3 regions of the Streptomyces sp. NPDC006368 genome follow, and region 3 is predicted to be linked to each of the others. Evidence: riboswitches for the same ligand, from Rfam matches in the RefSeq annotation. Region 3 holds a riboswitch; each other region holds the start of a gene.

Region 1 (5,024 bases), on a different contig from region 3:
TCGATACGGCCCTGGGGGTCGCCGGGGCCGAAGACGGAGTGGGGTGCGGCGGCCAGGGCGCGACGGGCGGAGGCGAGCCAGGCGGTGCGGGGGAAGGAGGAGGCGTCCGGGACGCCCTGCCGCAGGTCGTGTGCGGGGCGGGCCGGTCCCTGTCCCGGCCCCTGCCCTTGCCCCGGTGTGCGGACGGGTACGCGGACGGGCACGCGCGCCGGCCGCGGGGGCGCGGCGCGCTCGGCGACCCGGGTGCCGGATCCCTGGCGGGCGGTGAGCCAGCCTTCGGCGACCAGCTCGGCGTAGGCGTCGGCGACCGTGTTGCGGGCCAGGCCGAGGTCGGCGGCGAGGGAGCGGTAAGGCGGCAGGCGTGTCCCCGGGGCGAGCCGGCCGCTGCGTACGGCGTCGCGCAGCGCGGCGATGAGCGCGGCCCGGCGACTGCCCGTCCGCGACAGCTCCAGGTGGAGGTCGGAGCCGGTGCGCTCCGCGGAATTGACCCATGAATCCGGCATGGAAGTGCACCCTACAGACGGTCTTTCGGGCCCGTAGGTTCATGGGTATGACGACGCAGACGCACACGGTTCCCACGACGCCCACCGCTTCCACCGCTTCCACGGGTTCCACGGTTTCTGCGGCTTCGGCCGGTGGGGTGGCTCCCACGGGTTCCCGGGTCGATTTCGCCAAGGCCGCGCCGAAGGCGTTCAGGGCGCTGATCGGCTTCGACGCCGCCGCCCGCGAGGGCCTCGACCCCGCCCTCGTCGAGCTGGTCCAGATCCGTTCCTCACAGCTCAACGGCTGCGCGTACTGCCTGCACATGCACACGAGCGACGCGCGCAAGGCGGGCGAGAGCGAGGAGCGGCTGCACATGGTCGCGGTCTGGAAGGACGCCGCGCACTTCTTCACCGAGCGGGAGCAGGCGGCGCTCGCCCTGGCCGAGGCCGTCACGCTGGTCGCGCACGCGGGGGTGCCGGACGACGTCTACGCCCGTGCGGCGGCGCACTTCGACGAGGAGGAGCTGGCCCGGCTCCTCGCCCTCATCTTCACCATCAACACCTGGAACCGCATCGCCATCAGCACCGCCAAGGCGCCGGGCACCGACGAGCGCGCGGGCCGCTGAGACGCACCTGGTGATGATCTTGCTTCCGATGGCGTAAGGTGGTGTTTACCGACGCGGGGTGGAGCAGCTCGGTAGCTCGCTGGGCTCATAACCCAGAGGTCGCAGGTTCAAATCCTGTCCCCGCTACTGAACGACGAAGACCCGGTGCCTTGTGCACCGGGTCTTCGTCGTATGTACGGCGCATCGGGGTGTGTCGCCGTCGCCGTGCGGCGCGGCTCCGGACAGCCAGCCCGGGGCGCGTTACCGTCCGCAGCCGTGGTGGGTGGAGCGGGCGGCAGGAGAACAGCGGTGGGGCGTGGCGGCGCGGGCGGTGGTGACGGCGGGCGCGGTGGCGTCGGCGGCGTGCGGCGCCGGGCGACGCATCGGTTCCTGCGCGCCCTGCCCGCCCTGTTGATCGCCGGCGGCATCGCGTACGACCTGGCGACCCCGCCCCGGTTCACCGCCGTGCCGCTCTTCGCCGCCGCCCCTCTCGTCGCGGCGCCGTTCTTCACCGCCCGCGCCACCCTGCTGGCCGGACTCTTCGCCGTACTGGCCGTGGTGGGGCTGCGTCTGCACAGCGGCACGCTGGGCGAGGCCGCTTCGCTCACCGAGCTCATCACCCTGGTCACGGTCGCGGCGCTCGCGCTGCTCATCCACCGGGTCGTGTGGCGCAGCGGGGAGCGGCTCGCGTCGGCGCGGAGCATCGCCGAGGCCGCGCAGCGCGCCGTGCTGCCGACGCCCGCCGAGCGGATCGGCGGACTGCGGGTCGCGGCCCGGTACGAGGCGGCGCAGGCGGACGCGTTCATCGGCGGTGACCTCTACGCCGTGCAGGACACGCCCCACGGGGTGCGGCTGGTGGTCGGCGACGTGCGCGGGAAGGGGATGGGCGCCGTCGAGACGGTGACGGTGGCGCTGGGGGCGTTCCGGGAGGCGGCCGAGCAGGAGAGCTCGCTGGAGGGCGTCACGCAGCGGCTGGAGCGGGCGCTCGCGCGGGAGGGGACGCGGCGCGACGGGCTCGACGCCTTCGAGGGGTTCACCACGGCCGTACTGGCCGAAGTGCCGCGTGGGGAGGCGGTGGTACGGGTGGTCAACCGGGGTCACCCCGAGCCGCTGCTGCTGTACGCCGACGGGACCCTGGAGCGGCTGGAGCCGGCCGAGCCCACGCTGCCGCTCGGGATGGTGGACCTGGGGGCGTGGCCGGACCGGGCGGATGAGGTGCCGTACCCGCCAGGGGCGACGCTCCTCCTCTACACGGACGGACTCTCCGAGGCGCGGGACGCGGGCGGCGTCTTCTACGACCCGGCCGCCCGGCTGGCGGGGCGCGGCTTCTCGGGACCGCAGGAGCTGCTGGACGTGCTCGTCGAGGACGTACGGCGGCATACCGGGGGCGGGGCGACGACCGACGACATGGCGCTGCTGGCGCTGAACCGGCCCGAGGGGGACGGGCCCGGCGGACACGAGGAGTGATCACCCTGCACCACTCCGCATAACAATTGACGAACTGTCAGGAAGTGGGGTGGGGCGTGCGTGTCCTGAGAGGCAGTCATGTTGCGCTGATCTGCCCGTATGTGGCCCGGTAAGTCCCGCGCTCAGTAGTTAATGATCAGTAGGAACGGCTTGGAATCACGGCCCCGCGTCTATTAACGTTCGATAACGCAGCGCGGTCGTCCCAGCCGTCTCAAGAGTGACGGCACCGTGCGCGCGCGCCGAATTCCGCAAGGGAACCGGGGAACCACCACCTTGGGGTGCATCGGGCCCACCGCCCGTAGGAGACCTTCCTGCTCCGAACCCGTCAGCTAACCCGGTAGGCGAGAAGGAAGGAAAGGAGTGCGCCTCAGTGGCGTCCAACAGGCCTGCCTCCGAAGCGCCGTCGGCCCCGGAGGCCCCAGGGGTCCGCGTGCCCCTCTCGGCCCCCTACGCCGCCGCTTCATACGGTTCCGGTGCCCCCGCTGACAGACAGTGGGAGGAATGGAACCCCACCGAGGAAACCGTCCGCCCCGTCCGGGGCCGCCACCGGATCGCCAAGCAGCGCGGCGGGCTCGCGCGTAGCTCCACCGTCCTCGGCGTCGGTGTCATCGCGGCCGTCGGCGCGGGCGGCATGGCCACCGCGCAGGACAAGCCGCAGGTCTCCATATCCCTGCCCGATCTGCCCGGAGCGATCGCGGACAGCCTGCCGGACGCCGAGTCCCTGCCGGGCGTCGGCTCCCTGATCTCCGACGACGACGTGGCCGGCGACACCGCCGTGAACACCGCGCCGCTCACCGCCGCGACCCTCACCACCGCCGAGCGCCCCACCGAACAGCAGGACGGCGCGGCCACCGCGGGCGAGGCACTGCGCGCCCGTATCCTCCAGCAGGCCGAACAGCAGCAGGCGTCCGCCGACGCGGCGGCCAAGGCCGCCGCCGAGAAGCAAGCCGCCGAGCAGGCCGCCGCCGCGGCCAAGGCCCAGCAGACCGCCGCCGAGAAGCAGGCCGCCGAGGCCAAGGCGAAGGCCGAGGCCAAGGCCGAGGCGGAAGCCGCCGCCAAGGCGGAGACCGAGCGCCTGGCCAAGCTGGCCGCGAGCTGGTCCCTGCCGACGTCCTCGTACACCATCACCTCCACCTACGGGCAGTCCGGCTCCATGTGGTCCTCCGGCTACCACACCGGCCTCGACCTGGCCGCCCCGACGGGCACGCCCGCCAAGGCCGTCCACAGCGGCACCGTGAAGTCGGCCGGCTGGTCGGGCGCGTACGGCTACCGCATCGTGCTGGAGCTGGAGGACGGCACCGAGGTCTGGTACTGCCACCTGTCCTCGATGACCGTCAGCGCCGGGCAGCAGGTCGGCACCGGCGAGACCATCGGGCGGGTGGGCGCCACCGGCAACGTGACCGGGCCGCATCTGCACCTGGAGGTGCACACGGCCGGCGGCGACGGGATCGACCCGATGGCGTGGCTGCGCGGCAAGGGCCTGAACGTCTGACGCCTGAGGGCCCGAGGCCTGAGGGCCCGACGCCTCGCCTTCCGGCGCGGTCCGGAGGACGCAGGAGTGGGGCCGGAGTGGGGCCGCCTAGCTGCGGTACGGGTTGTAGCCGCCGTAGTCGAGGTACGGGGGAGGCGCCCACACCCGGCCCGTCGCGCGCGCCGCGTACGTGAGTGCCGGTCCCGCCATCTCCTTGCGCTGCCACAGGTGGTGCAGCAGCTCCTGCTCCCGCGCCACGAAGTCCGGGCCCACCGCACCGCGGCGGGCCCGGTGGCGCAGAAACGCCAGCGACGTCGCGAACGCCTCGTACTCGCCCACCGCGCGCGCCGCCGCCGGGCCGAAGGAGCGCGCCGCGTACGCGCGGGCCAGACCGCGCGCCCGCATCGAGGAGAGGGCGAGCGGCTCGGTGGGGGAGAGCCAGCCCGCCGCCGCGTACGCGGGCAGCTCACCGGATATGGTCCGCAGCTCACGCTGCCGGGTCCAGATCACCAGCCACGTCAGCAACCCGAACGCGGGCACCATGAACGCGCCGTACACCGCGTAGAACCCCCACGGCCCGAAGGCCGCCGACCCGTTCCACAGGGCGTGCACGCCCATCGCCAGCGCGAGCCCCAGCAGCGGCAGCGCGACGCGGCGTACCCGCTTGCGGCGGGCGGTGAGGGCGGCGATGCCGAAGCCGATGCCGGTGAGCACGGTGAACAGCGGGTGCGCGAACGGGGACATCACGATCCGTACGAAGAAGGTCGCGGCCGTGACGGACGCGATACCCGACGTCCCGAACTCCTGGTCCTCCCCGAAGGCGTTGCCCAGGTAGAGGATGTTCTCCGTGAAGGCGAAGCCGGTCGCCGTGAAACCCGCGATGACGACGCCGTCGACGATTCCCGTGAAGTCACGTCTGCGGAAGAGGAAGAGGAGCAGCACGGCCGCCGCCTTGGCGCTCTCCTCCACGACGGGCGCTATGACGGTCGCGCCGAGCGT
Region 2 (5,024 bases), on a different contig from region 3:
TCGGCTGCTTCCGGCCGCCGTCGGTGCCGGACGGCATCTCGCGCCTGCGGCTGACCGCCCGCGCCGATCTGACGGCAGGTCAGATCGATACGGCGGTCGCCACGATCCTGCGCACCGCCCCGCGGGTCAGCTGAGCGTCTCCTCCTCCCGCAGCGCCGATACGAAGGAGGACCAGGCCGTCGCGGAGAACCGCAGCGGCGGCCTGGCCGTGTTCTTCGAGTCCCGTACGGCGAGCCGGCCCGCGTCGAGGCGGGCGGCCTCCACGCAGTTGTTCATGCCGACGCTGCGGCTGCTGCGCACCCAGCGCAGGCTGTTGTGGTGTGCGAGGTAAGCAGACATGTGGGGTGCCTCTCCCTACGCGCCGTCACCGATCCCGGCGATGAGTTCCGACGACTCCTCGGGCGTCAGGGCGTGCGCCTGCATGGTGCGGAACGCGGCGCAGTACGCCTCGAGGTCTTCCATGCGTTCGAGATAGAGGCTACTCGTCAAGTGGTCGAGAACAACCACATCCAGATCAGAGATGTTCGGAAAGGAGAAAATAACGAAAGGGCCGGAGAGTCCGACGTACTCGCCCACCGTGAACGGCAGCACCTGAAGACGCACCTGGGGCAGCGCCGCCAGCTCCACCAGCCGCCGCAACTGCTCCCGCATCACCCCCGGGCCGCCCACCTGCCGCCGCAGCACCGCCTCGTCCAGCACCGCCTCCAGCCGCAGCGGCGGATCACCGCGCAGCACCTCCTGACGGGCGATCCGCACCTCCACCAGCGAGTCGACCGTGACCGCCGGCAGCCCTTCCAGCGCCGCCCGCGTCACCGCCCGCGCGTAGTCGGGTGTCTGCAACAACCCCGGCACCACCGATGTCTCCAGCGTGCGCGCCGTGCACGCCTGCGACTCCAGACTGATGAAGTCGCGGTACTGCGGCGGCAGTACGCCCCGGTACGCGTGCCACCACCCCGTGCCGCCGCCGTCCGCCGCCGCACCGGACAGGGCCTCCAGCAGCGCGCGCGACCGCGGGTCGCGCACGCCGTAGGCGTCGAGGAGCCGCGACACGTCCGCGCCCGTCACCCCGCTCGCCCCCGTCTCGATCCGGCTGACCTTCGACTGGTGCCAGCCGACGAGCCGCGCGGCCTCCCGGCTGGTGAGTCCCGCACTCAGGCGCAGCCCGCGCAGCTCCTCGCCCAGTTTGCGACGGCGCACGGCCGGGCCGTGCCGCGTACCCCGCATGACCGTTTCCCTCCCGCCCACCCGTTCCTCCGCACCTGGGACCAACCCGCCAGTTTGCCGCGCGAATCCGTGCTCGCGTAGCAGAGTTCACCGCTTCGAGCGACAGATATATGCAGATCTTGGGGGATCGGCACCACCAGGGCCGACATAAGTGGCAGTCTGGCGCGAAGCGCAATCCGGGGCCGTCCTCGCAACATCCGCTCCTCGTCCGGAGTCCGGCCCCGGTGGGAAAGGGACAGCCTCGCCATGGCAGACCATCAGGAAGCATCCGTCACTCTGCCGAGCGATCCCGTCTCGGTCTCCGCCGCCCGCAGATATGTGGCGGACGTCCTCAGCGAATGGGGCCTGCCCGGTGACACGGACACGGCGGACACCGTACGGCTGATCGTCTCCGAGCTCGCCACCAACGCCGTTCAGCACACCTTCGGGCAGTCGCCCACCTTCACGGTGGACCTCCGGCTGGAGCGCGACGAGCAGCTCCGCATCGGCGTCACCGACAGCCACCCGCGCTGGCCGCAGCGGCTGCCCGCCGCCGTACAGCAGGACAACGGCCGCGGCATGGTCATCATCCGCTGGCTCACCGCCGAGCGCGGCGGCCGGCTCACCGTCACCCCGACCCGGGAGGGCGGCAAAACCGTCTGGATCGCCCTGCCCTGGACCACGGTCACCGTCCAGAACTAGCTCACCCTCGCGGGGCCCCTTCCCGGGCCCCTCCCGGCCGGAAGCCTCCGGTGGCGGGCGCCCACCCTCCGTCGCCGCCCGTCGCCGCCCGTCGGCCCCGACCGCCGCGGCGTCGCCTGCGCACCGCGACGTGCATTAAGCGTTTCTTTAGGCGGTCCTTCAAGATTCCAAGTACAGGCTAATGGCTTGGGCGCGGCAGGCTGGGGGGATGGACGCACAGCTCATCGCTTTCCTCGGGGTGGCCGCCGGCATGATCGCCATGCCGGGCGCCGACTTCACGGTGGTCGTACGCAGCGCTCTGGCCTCCCGCCGTGCCGGTGTCGCCTGCGCCGTCGGGGTGGCCGGCGGTCTCGTCGTCCATACCGCGCTCGCCGTCGCCGGGCTGGCCGCGGTGCTCGTCGCGGTGCCGGTCCTCTACCGGACGCTCCAGATCGCGGGTGGCGCGTACGTCCTCTACCTGGGCGTACAGGCGCTGCGGGGCGCGCTCAAGCCCTCCGGCCCCGGCGTGGACGGGGCGCACGAGGAGCAGTCGGCCCTCCGCGCCGGAGAGAGCCTGCGGCAGGGCTTTCTCACCAATGTCCTGAACCCCAAGGCTCCGGTGCTCTTCCTGAGCCTGCTGCCGCAGTTCGTGCCGGACGGCGTGGCCGTCCTGCCGCGGACCCTGCTCCTCGCCTCGATCGTGGTCGTGCTCGCGCTGATCTGGTTCCCGGCGGTCGCCCTGCTGGTGGACCGGCTCGGCCGGTGGCTGCGCCGGCCCCGTACCGCCAGGACCGTCCAGGGCGTCACCGGCGGGGGGCTCGCGGTACTGGGGGTGACGCTGCTCGTCGCGCCGGTGGCGGGGGGCTGAGCGCCCCCGCACCCCCGGCAGCGGGCGACGCGCGCGGTACAGGGGCGCGCCGCCGAACGTCTCCGGACGCCGGCCCCCGTACCGCGGATCGTGCGCGAGGCGTCAGCGCACGCGTCCGTAGTAGACGGACTTCGTCCAGATCCGGTCCAGCTTGACCACCGAGCCGGTCTTCGGCGAGTGCCAGATCTTGTTGCCGCCGGCGTAGATCCCCACGTGGTACACGCTTCCGCCGGAGTGGAAGAACACCAGGTCACCCTTGGTCCGGCTCGACGCGGAGATGTGGCGGGTCTTGTTGTACTGCTGCTGCGCGGTGCGCGGCAGCGTCTTGCCGGCCTGCTTGTACGAGTAGAGCGTGAGGCCGGAGCAGTCGAACCGGGACGGGCCCGTCGCTCCGTACTTGTAGGGCGCACCCTTCTTGGAGGCGGCCACGTTCAGCGCCTTGGCGGCGTAGGCGGGCGCTGCCTCGGCATCCGATACGGCGCCGGGCGCCAGCATCGTGCCGCCGACGGCGGCGAGGGTGAGTGCCGATACGGCACCGGCCCGGGACAGCAGAGACGGGACATGAATCTGCGCGGTCATGGCGCAACCCTTCGTCAGCCGCCTATGAAGGATGACCTGTCGGGTTCGGGCTGGCGAAGTTGCCCGGCCGCTGACGCGGCTTCACCCCAAGGAGCGACCGTGGGCGGTCACTCCGTACTGCTCGGGTCCTCCACTCCTGCCGATCCACTCATGTCGACCAGTTATCCGGACGGCGGCAGGACTCGGCGTCCGCCCGGACCGCCCCGCCGCGGTGGCGGGGGCTTGTCGTCGACAGGGATCTTGACCCATGACACGGTGAAATTCCGAGCCGAAACGGCCTTATGTGAGGCTCCTCACGACTGATCCATTCGAGTGGACAGGGGCGTTTTGGCGCGACACGGCGCCCGAATGATGATCCCCGTACCAGCGGCGGAAGGTGATGTTCCGCCAGATGAGTACAGCTCACGCGCAACTCGTCCCGTACGGAATTCCCTCTTTTGCGTACGCCGAACGAGGGGGCGCGACTCGTACCCCTGCACCCATCCGTGAAGGGCCCAACTCCCTCACCCGACGCGCTCCTGAGGGAGCGTCACCCGCCCGGGCCCCGCGCTGCCCGTCAAGGACGGGCAGCGCACGCGCCGGCGTCGGGGCGTGCGCCTCGCTCCACCCCGTTCGTGCCTGGCCGTCAGGGCGTCCCGCGGCGCCGTCGGGCGCCCGACCAGCGCCCGCGCGGCGCGCAGGGCGCTGCACGTGCGTTCGAGGCGCGCCGGGTTGATCCGGCCCGGCAGGTCCACCGCTTCGAGGTGGCCGGGGATGAATCGGCCCTCGGCGCGGGTCGGCACCGGCCGCGGCGGCGGTTCGGGCGGCAGCACCGCTCACTTCGTGGTGACCCGGCACGGCAAGCCCCTCGTGGCCCCGGTGCCGGCGGATGACCTGCGACGACGCGAAGCCGAGCCGGAGCGGACGGAGGGTGGCGCGGCCGGCTCGGTCTCCACGACGCACCCGCTCCGCTCAGCTCCCGGCGAACGCCCCCGCTTCGGGCTCACCGCGGAACACCGCCCTCCGCACAGCCCTCCGGGAGCGGGCCGACCCGGCGCGTGACACCCCGCCCGCGGCCCCGCTGCCGCGGCGGGGAGCCCGGCCCGCCTTGCCGGGGTCACCACGCCCGGCCCGCCCGGGGAGTGCCCGGTCGGCCGCTCCCGTAACACCCTCCGGCCCGAGCCGCCGGAATCCGTCCCATGGATCACTCGAAAGGTGATTCGCACCGCGACGCCATGCGGAGGTCGGCATCCTTCAGGAAGTCGACGAAAGGGATGGCGTGACACCTCCGACGGACCGCGCTCGCGCGATCGAGAACGACGCGGTGCTCCTGGCGGCCGGTGTCGCCGATCTGGCGGTCACCGGCCTCACCACCGCCCTGGGCGGACTGCGCGGACTGCTGCGCCGCGCCGATGTCGCCGAGCTGGCGGGGGAGGGCCGGCAGGAGCTCAAGGCCCGCGGCCGGCTGGCCCTGGACCGCTGTGCCCCCGTCCCCCCGGCGCATATGGAGCTGCTGGCCCGGCGCGTCGCCGCCCGCAGGGGCGGCGCCACCGGTGGCTGAGGACCACGGGCAGGCCGCGTTCAGGATCCGGGTCGACCGGGTCCTCCAGCCCTTCGTCCGGCACGAGGCGGACCAGCTCGTGGCCATCGACGCCGAGCTGGCGCCGGTGGCCGAGCAACTGGAGGTCGCCGTCGCGCACGGGAAGCGGCTGCG
Region 3 (5,024 bases):
TCCGCTTGCATACAGTGGCAGGACTTTTCACATCGCGATCGAAGGGACGTACATGCCCATGGGTCACACGGCCACAGCCCAGGCCGGCTCCGGAGGCCTGACAGCGACCGAGCACCGGCTGGCCAACGGCCTGCGCGTGGTGCTCTCCGAGGACCACCTGACCCCGGTCGCCGCGGTGTGCCTCTGGTACGACGTCGGCTCGCGGCACGAGGTCGAGGGCCGTACCGGGCTCGCCCACCTCTTCGAGCACCTGATGTTCCAGGGCTCGCAGCAGGTGAAGGGGAACGGCCACTTCGAGCTGGTCCAGGGCGCCGGTGGTTCGCTCAACGGCACCACCAGCTTCGAGCGGACCAACTACTTCGAGACCATGCCGGCCCACCAGCTGGAGCTGGCCCTGTGGCTCGAGGCGGACCGGATGGGCTCGCTGCTCGCCGCGCTCGACGAGGAGTCCATGGAGAACCAGCGGGACGTCGTCAAGAACGAGCGCCGCCAGCGGTACGACAACGTCCCGTACGGCACGGCCTTCGAGAGGCTGACCGCCCTCGCCTACCCGGAGGGCCACCCCTACCACCACACCCCCATCGGCTCGATGGCCGACCTGGACGCCGCCACCCTGGAGGACGCGCGGAACTTCTTCCGCACGTACTACGCGCCCAACAACGCCGTCCTGTCGGTCGTCGGAGACATCGACCCCGAGCGGACGCTCGCCTGGATCGAGAAGTACTTCGGCTCCATCCCCTCCCACGACGGCAAGCAGCCGCCGCGTGACGGCACGCTGCCCGAGGTCATCGGCGAGCAGCTGCGCCGGATCGTCGAGGAGGAGGTCCCGGCCCGCGCCCTGATGGCCGCCTACCGGCTCCCGCACGACGGCACGCGCGAGTGCGACGCCGCCGACCTGGCCCTCACCATCCTCGGCGGTGGCGAGTCGTCCCGGCTGCACAACCGCCTGGTGCGCCACGACCGCACGGCCGTGACGGCCGGTTTCGGGCTGCTGCGCCTCGCCGGGGCGCCCTCGCTGGGCTGGCTGGACGTGAAGACCTCCGGCGGCGTCGAGGTGCCGGACATCGAGACCGCGATCGACGACGAGCTGGCCCGGTTCGCGGCCGAGGGCCCCACGCCCGAGGAGATGGAGCGCGCCCAGGCCCAGCTGGAGCGGGAGTGGCTGGACCGGCTCGGCACGGTCGCCGGCCGCGCGGACGAACTGTGCCGGTTCGCCGTGCTGTTCGGCGACCCGCAGCTGGCGCTCACCGCCGTCCAGCGCGTGCTGGACGTCACCGCCGAGGAGGTGCAGGCCGTCGCCAAGGCCCGCCTGCGCCCGGACAACAGGGCCGTACTGGTCTACGAGCCCGTGACCGCCGAACACGGCGACGCCGACCACAGCGAGCAGGAAGAAGAGGGGGCCGACCAGTGAGCGACGCCGCTGTGTCCCTGACGTCCATGGAGTTCCACCCGCAGCCGCAGCCGGGCGCCGCCAAGCCCTGGGCCTTCCCGGCCCCCGAGCGCGGCACCCTGGACAACGGCCTGACCGTGCTGCGCTGTCACCGCCCCGGCCAGCAGGTCGTGGCCGTGGAGCTCTTCCTCGCCGCCCCCCTGGAGGCCGAGCCGGAGGGCCTCGACGGCGTCGCCACGATCATGGCCCGCGCCCTGTCGGAGGGCACCGACAAGCACACGGCGGAGGAGTTCGCCGCCGAGCTGGAGCGCTGCGGCGCCACGCTCGACGCGCACGCCGACCACCCCGGCGTGCGGGTCTCCCTGGAGGTGCCGGTCTCCCGCCTGGCCAAGGCCCTCGGACTGCTCGCCGAGGCCCTGCGCGCGCCCGCCTTCGCCGACGGCGAGGTCGAGCGCCTGGTCCGCAACCGGCTCGACGAGATCCCGCACGAGATCGCCAACCCCGGCCGCCGCGCCGCGATGCAGCTCTCCAAGGAGCTGTTCCCGGCCACTTCGCGCATGTCCCGCCCCCGCCAGGGCACCGAGGAGACCGTGGCGCGGATCGACTCCGCCGCCGTGCGCGGCTTCTACGAGGCCCATGTCCGGCCCGCCACGGCCACCGCGGTCGTCGTCGGCGACCTCACCGGCGTCGACCTGGACGCGGTCCTCGCCGACACCCTCGGCGCCTGGACCGGGGACGCGGCCGAGCCCCGCCCCGTGCCGCCGGTCACCGCCGACGACACCGGCCGGGTCGTCATCGTGGACCGGCCCGGCGCCGTGCAGACGCAGCTGCTGATCGGGCGCATCGGCCCCGACCGTCACGACCGCGTCTGGCCGGCCCAGGTGCTCGGCACGTACTGCCTGGGCGGCACCCTCACCTCGCGCCTGGACCGCGTCCTGCGCGAGGAGAAGGGCTACACCTACGGCGTGCGGGCCTTCGGCCAGGTGCTGCGCTCCGGTCCCGAGGGGAACGGCGCCGCGATGCTCGCCATCAGCGGCTCGGTCGACACCCCGAACACCGGCCCGGCGCTGGACGACCTGTGGAAGGTGCTGCGCACCCTGGCCGCCGAGGGCCTGACCGACGCCGAGCGCGATGTCGCCGTCCAGAACCTGGTGGGCGTGGCCCCCCTCAAGTACGAGACGGCCGCGTCCGTCGCGGGCACCCTCGCCGACCAGGTCGAGCAGCACCTCCCGGACGACTTCCAGGCGCAGTTGTACGCCCGCCTGGCCGAGACCGGGACCGTGGAGGCCACCGCGGCGGTCGTCAGCGCCTTCCCGGTGGACCGTCTGGTCACCGTGCTCGTCGGTGACGCCGCCCAGATCAAGGAACCGGTCGAGGCGCTGGGGATCGGTGAAGTGACCGTTGTCACCGGCTGATTGACCCGGCGTCGCTCCGTGCCGGCTCGCTGCGGCCGCTTCCGGCGTCCGCATCGGCGGCCGTTTCGGGCGTCCGCGCCATGCGGAACCCCGGCATCCACCATGGGTGCCGGGGTTCCGTCGTATGTCCGTTTTGTTGGGGAGGTTACGTGTCTGCCCTGTGGCGTGCACTACAAAAAACCGTGTCTGTTTGGTGATTGAAAGATCAGCCGCTTAGCGTCTGATGCGCTGTCCGCCCGCTGCACCCGCCGCACCCGCGGCACCGGACAGTCATCGCCGAATCCCCATCGGGCGCGAGCCCGGGGAGCCGGGGACCCGCCATACGCAGTCCCTGGGGTGAATCGGACGCCTTCGCATCCGTGCGGAGGGGCCCGTAGGAGACCTTCCTGCTCCGAACCCGTCAGCTAACCCGGTAGGCGAGAAGGAAGGAAAGGACCAACTGCTTCATGGCGTTCACCCGTACCACCGGGAAACACCGTGCCCCGAGCCGCCTGAGCCGCAAGCGCGCACATGTCGCCGGCGTCGCGGCCCTCGCCACCACCGGCGTCATCGGAACCCTCGCCTCCCCGGCGCTCGCCGCCGACACGGACACCCGCGCCCTTGAGGACACCGGCCTCAGCCAGGCGGTCATCACCGACACGCTCGCCGACCGCGTGGACGCCCAGGCCGAAGCCCAGGAGCGGGAGGCCGAGGAGGCCGCCGCCCTCGCCGAGGCCCAGGCGAAGGCCGAGGCCGAGGCGAAGCGCAGGGCCGAGGCCCGCGCCAAGGCAGCCCGGGACGCCGAGGAGCGCGCCGCCCGCGAGGCCGAGCGCAAGCGCCTCAACTCCTTCCAGCTCCCGGTCGCCGGCTCGTACGTCAGCACCGGCTACCAGACCGGCGGCGCCATGTGGTCCTCCGGCAGCCACACCGGCATCGACTTCCACGCGGCCTCCGGCACCACGGTCGTCTCCGTGGGCCTGGGCACCGTCGTCGAGGCCGGCTGGGGCGGCGCGTACGGCAACAACGTCGTGATCCGGATGAACGACGGCACGTACACCCAGTACGGCCACCTGTCGTCCATCAGCGTCTCGGTCGGCGAGCGCGTCATGCCGGGCCAGCAGATCGGGCTCGCCGGCTCCACCGGCAACTCCTCCGGCCCGCACCTCCACTTCGAGGCCCGCACGAGTGCCGAGTACGGCTCGGACATCGACCCCGTCGCGTACCTGCGCGCGCACGGCGTCGCGGTCTGACCCCCCGCGCCTCTCCAGGGCGGCACCCGCTTCCCGAAGGCCCCGGCCCGCCATGAGCCGGGGCCTTCGTCGTGCCCGCGCAGTGCCCGCGTCGGCCAAAAGATATCCATGGATTTCGATCAGGCGTCGGAAATCCAGCCGGGTTGCAATAGAGTCACTGAACACTCGTCAACTCGTCGATCGCACGCTGTTTCGCGCGGATTAAGTCGGAGGTTCGGTATGCGCATTCCCGCGCACTCGGTATGCACGGCGATTCGCGACGACATCGTGTCCGGTGTCTTCGAGCGCGGCAGCCGGCTCACCGAGGAGCAGCTGGCGCGCCGCTACGGCGTCTCCCGCGTCCCGGTCCGTGAGGCGCTGCGCACCCTGGAGTCGGAGGGCTTCGTCACCACCCGCCGGCACGCGGGCGCGTGCGTCGCCGAACCCACCGAGCAGGAGGCGGCCGATGTGCTGGAGATCCGTACGCTCCTGGAGCCGCTCGGGGCGGCGCGGGCGGCCCAGCGGCGCACCGAGGCGCACCTGAAAGTGCTGCGCGGCCTGGTCAGGCTGGGCCAGGAGCGGGCACGCCGCGGCCAGGGGGATGACCTGCGGTCGCTCGGCGGCTGGTTCCACGAGACCCTCGCCCAGGCGTCCGGCAGCCCCGGTCTGACCGCTCTGCTGACCCAGCTGCGACACAAGATCAGCTGGATGTACGCGGTCGACCAGCCGGCCCACCCGGTGGAGGCGTGGGCCGAGCACGGCGCGATCGTCGACGCGGTGGCGCGCGGCGACGCGGAACGGGCGCGGGCGCTCACCGCCCTGCACGCGGAGCGCTCGCTCGGGGCCCACCGGCTGCGCGTGAGGACTTCGCAACGTCACGTAAACACGGCGAGCGTCCGGAATTAACAGCGGGGCCGTATACAAATAAGGGCTCCGCGGCGGGCCTGAATTCGCCTGCCATGAACAGCGGAACCAGCGGAACCATAAACGAAACGGCTGAGCCGTGCGGCT

What was found. Region 3 has a riboswitch for cyclic di-AMP ahead of ABZZ38_RS23030 (M23 family metallopeptidase). Riboswitches for the same ligand answer to the same signal wherever they lie in the genome.
Region 1: it holds a riboswitch for cyclic di-AMP, as region 3 does, so the genes downstream of both, ABZZ38_RS24345 (M23 family metallopeptidase) here and ABZZ38_RS23030 (M23 family metallopeptidase) in region 3, are expected to answer to the same signal.
Region 2: it holds a riboswitch for cyclic di-AMP, as region 3 does, so the genes downstream of both, ABZZ38_RS14795 (C40 family peptidase) here and ABZZ38_RS23030 (M23 family metallopeptidase) in region 3, are expected to answer to the same signal.

What each region holds. Positions count from the first base shown of each region.
Region 1 covers NZ_JBEXQK010000040.1:16,498-21,521, reverse strand. Annotated here, with positions in the region: gene ABZZ38_RS24365 (PLP-dependent aminotransferase family protein) at 1-503, opposite strand, end outside; gene ABZZ38_RS24360 (carboxymuconolactone decarboxylase family protein) at 545-1,108, shown strand; tRNA gene ABZZ38_RS24355 (tRNA-Met) at 1,161-1,234, shown strand; gene ABZZ38_RS24350 (PP2C family protein-serine/threonine phosphatase) at 1,397-2,554, shown strand; cyclic di-AMP (ydaO/yuaA leader) riboswitch at 2,782-2,913, shown strand; gene ABZZ38_RS24345 (M23 family metallopeptidase) at 2,985-4,046, shown strand; gene ABZZ38_RS24340 (PrsW family intramembrane metalloprotease) at 4,134-5,024, opposite strand, start outside.
Region 2 covers NZ_JBEXQK010000016.1:14,119-19,142, forward strand. Annotated here, with positions in the region: gene ABZZ38_RS14770 (8-amino-7-oxononanoate synthase) at 1-134, shown strand, start outside; gene ABZZ38_RS14775 (DUF397 domain-containing protein) at 127-339, opposite strand; gene ABZZ38_RS14780 (helix-turn-helix transcriptional regulator) at 355-1,224, opposite strand; gene ABZZ38_RS14785 (ATP-binding protein) at 1,471-1,905, shown strand; gene ABZZ38_RS14790 (LysE family translocator) at 2,114-2,752, shown strand; gene ABZZ38_RS14795 (C40 family peptidase) at 2,855-3,331, opposite strand; cyclic di-AMP (ydaO/yuaA leader) riboswitch at 3,335-3,516, opposite strand; gene ABZZ38_RS14800 (polyprenyl synthetase) at 4,590-4,871, shown strand; gene ABZZ38_RS14805 (polyprenyl synthetase family protein) at 4,864-5,024, shown strand, end outside.
Region 3 covers NZ_JBEXQK010000035.1:61,832-66,855, forward strand. Annotated here, with positions in the region: gene ABZZ38_RS23020 (pitrilysin family protein) at 59-1,411, shown strand; gene ABZZ38_RS23025 (pitrilysin family protein) at 1,438-2,805, shown strand; cyclic di-AMP (ydaO/yuaA leader) riboswitch at 3,070-3,239, shown strand; gene ABZZ38_RS23030 (M23 family metallopeptidase) at 3,252-4,034, shown strand; gene ABZZ38_RS23035 (GntR family transcriptional regulator) at 4,254-4,919, shown strand.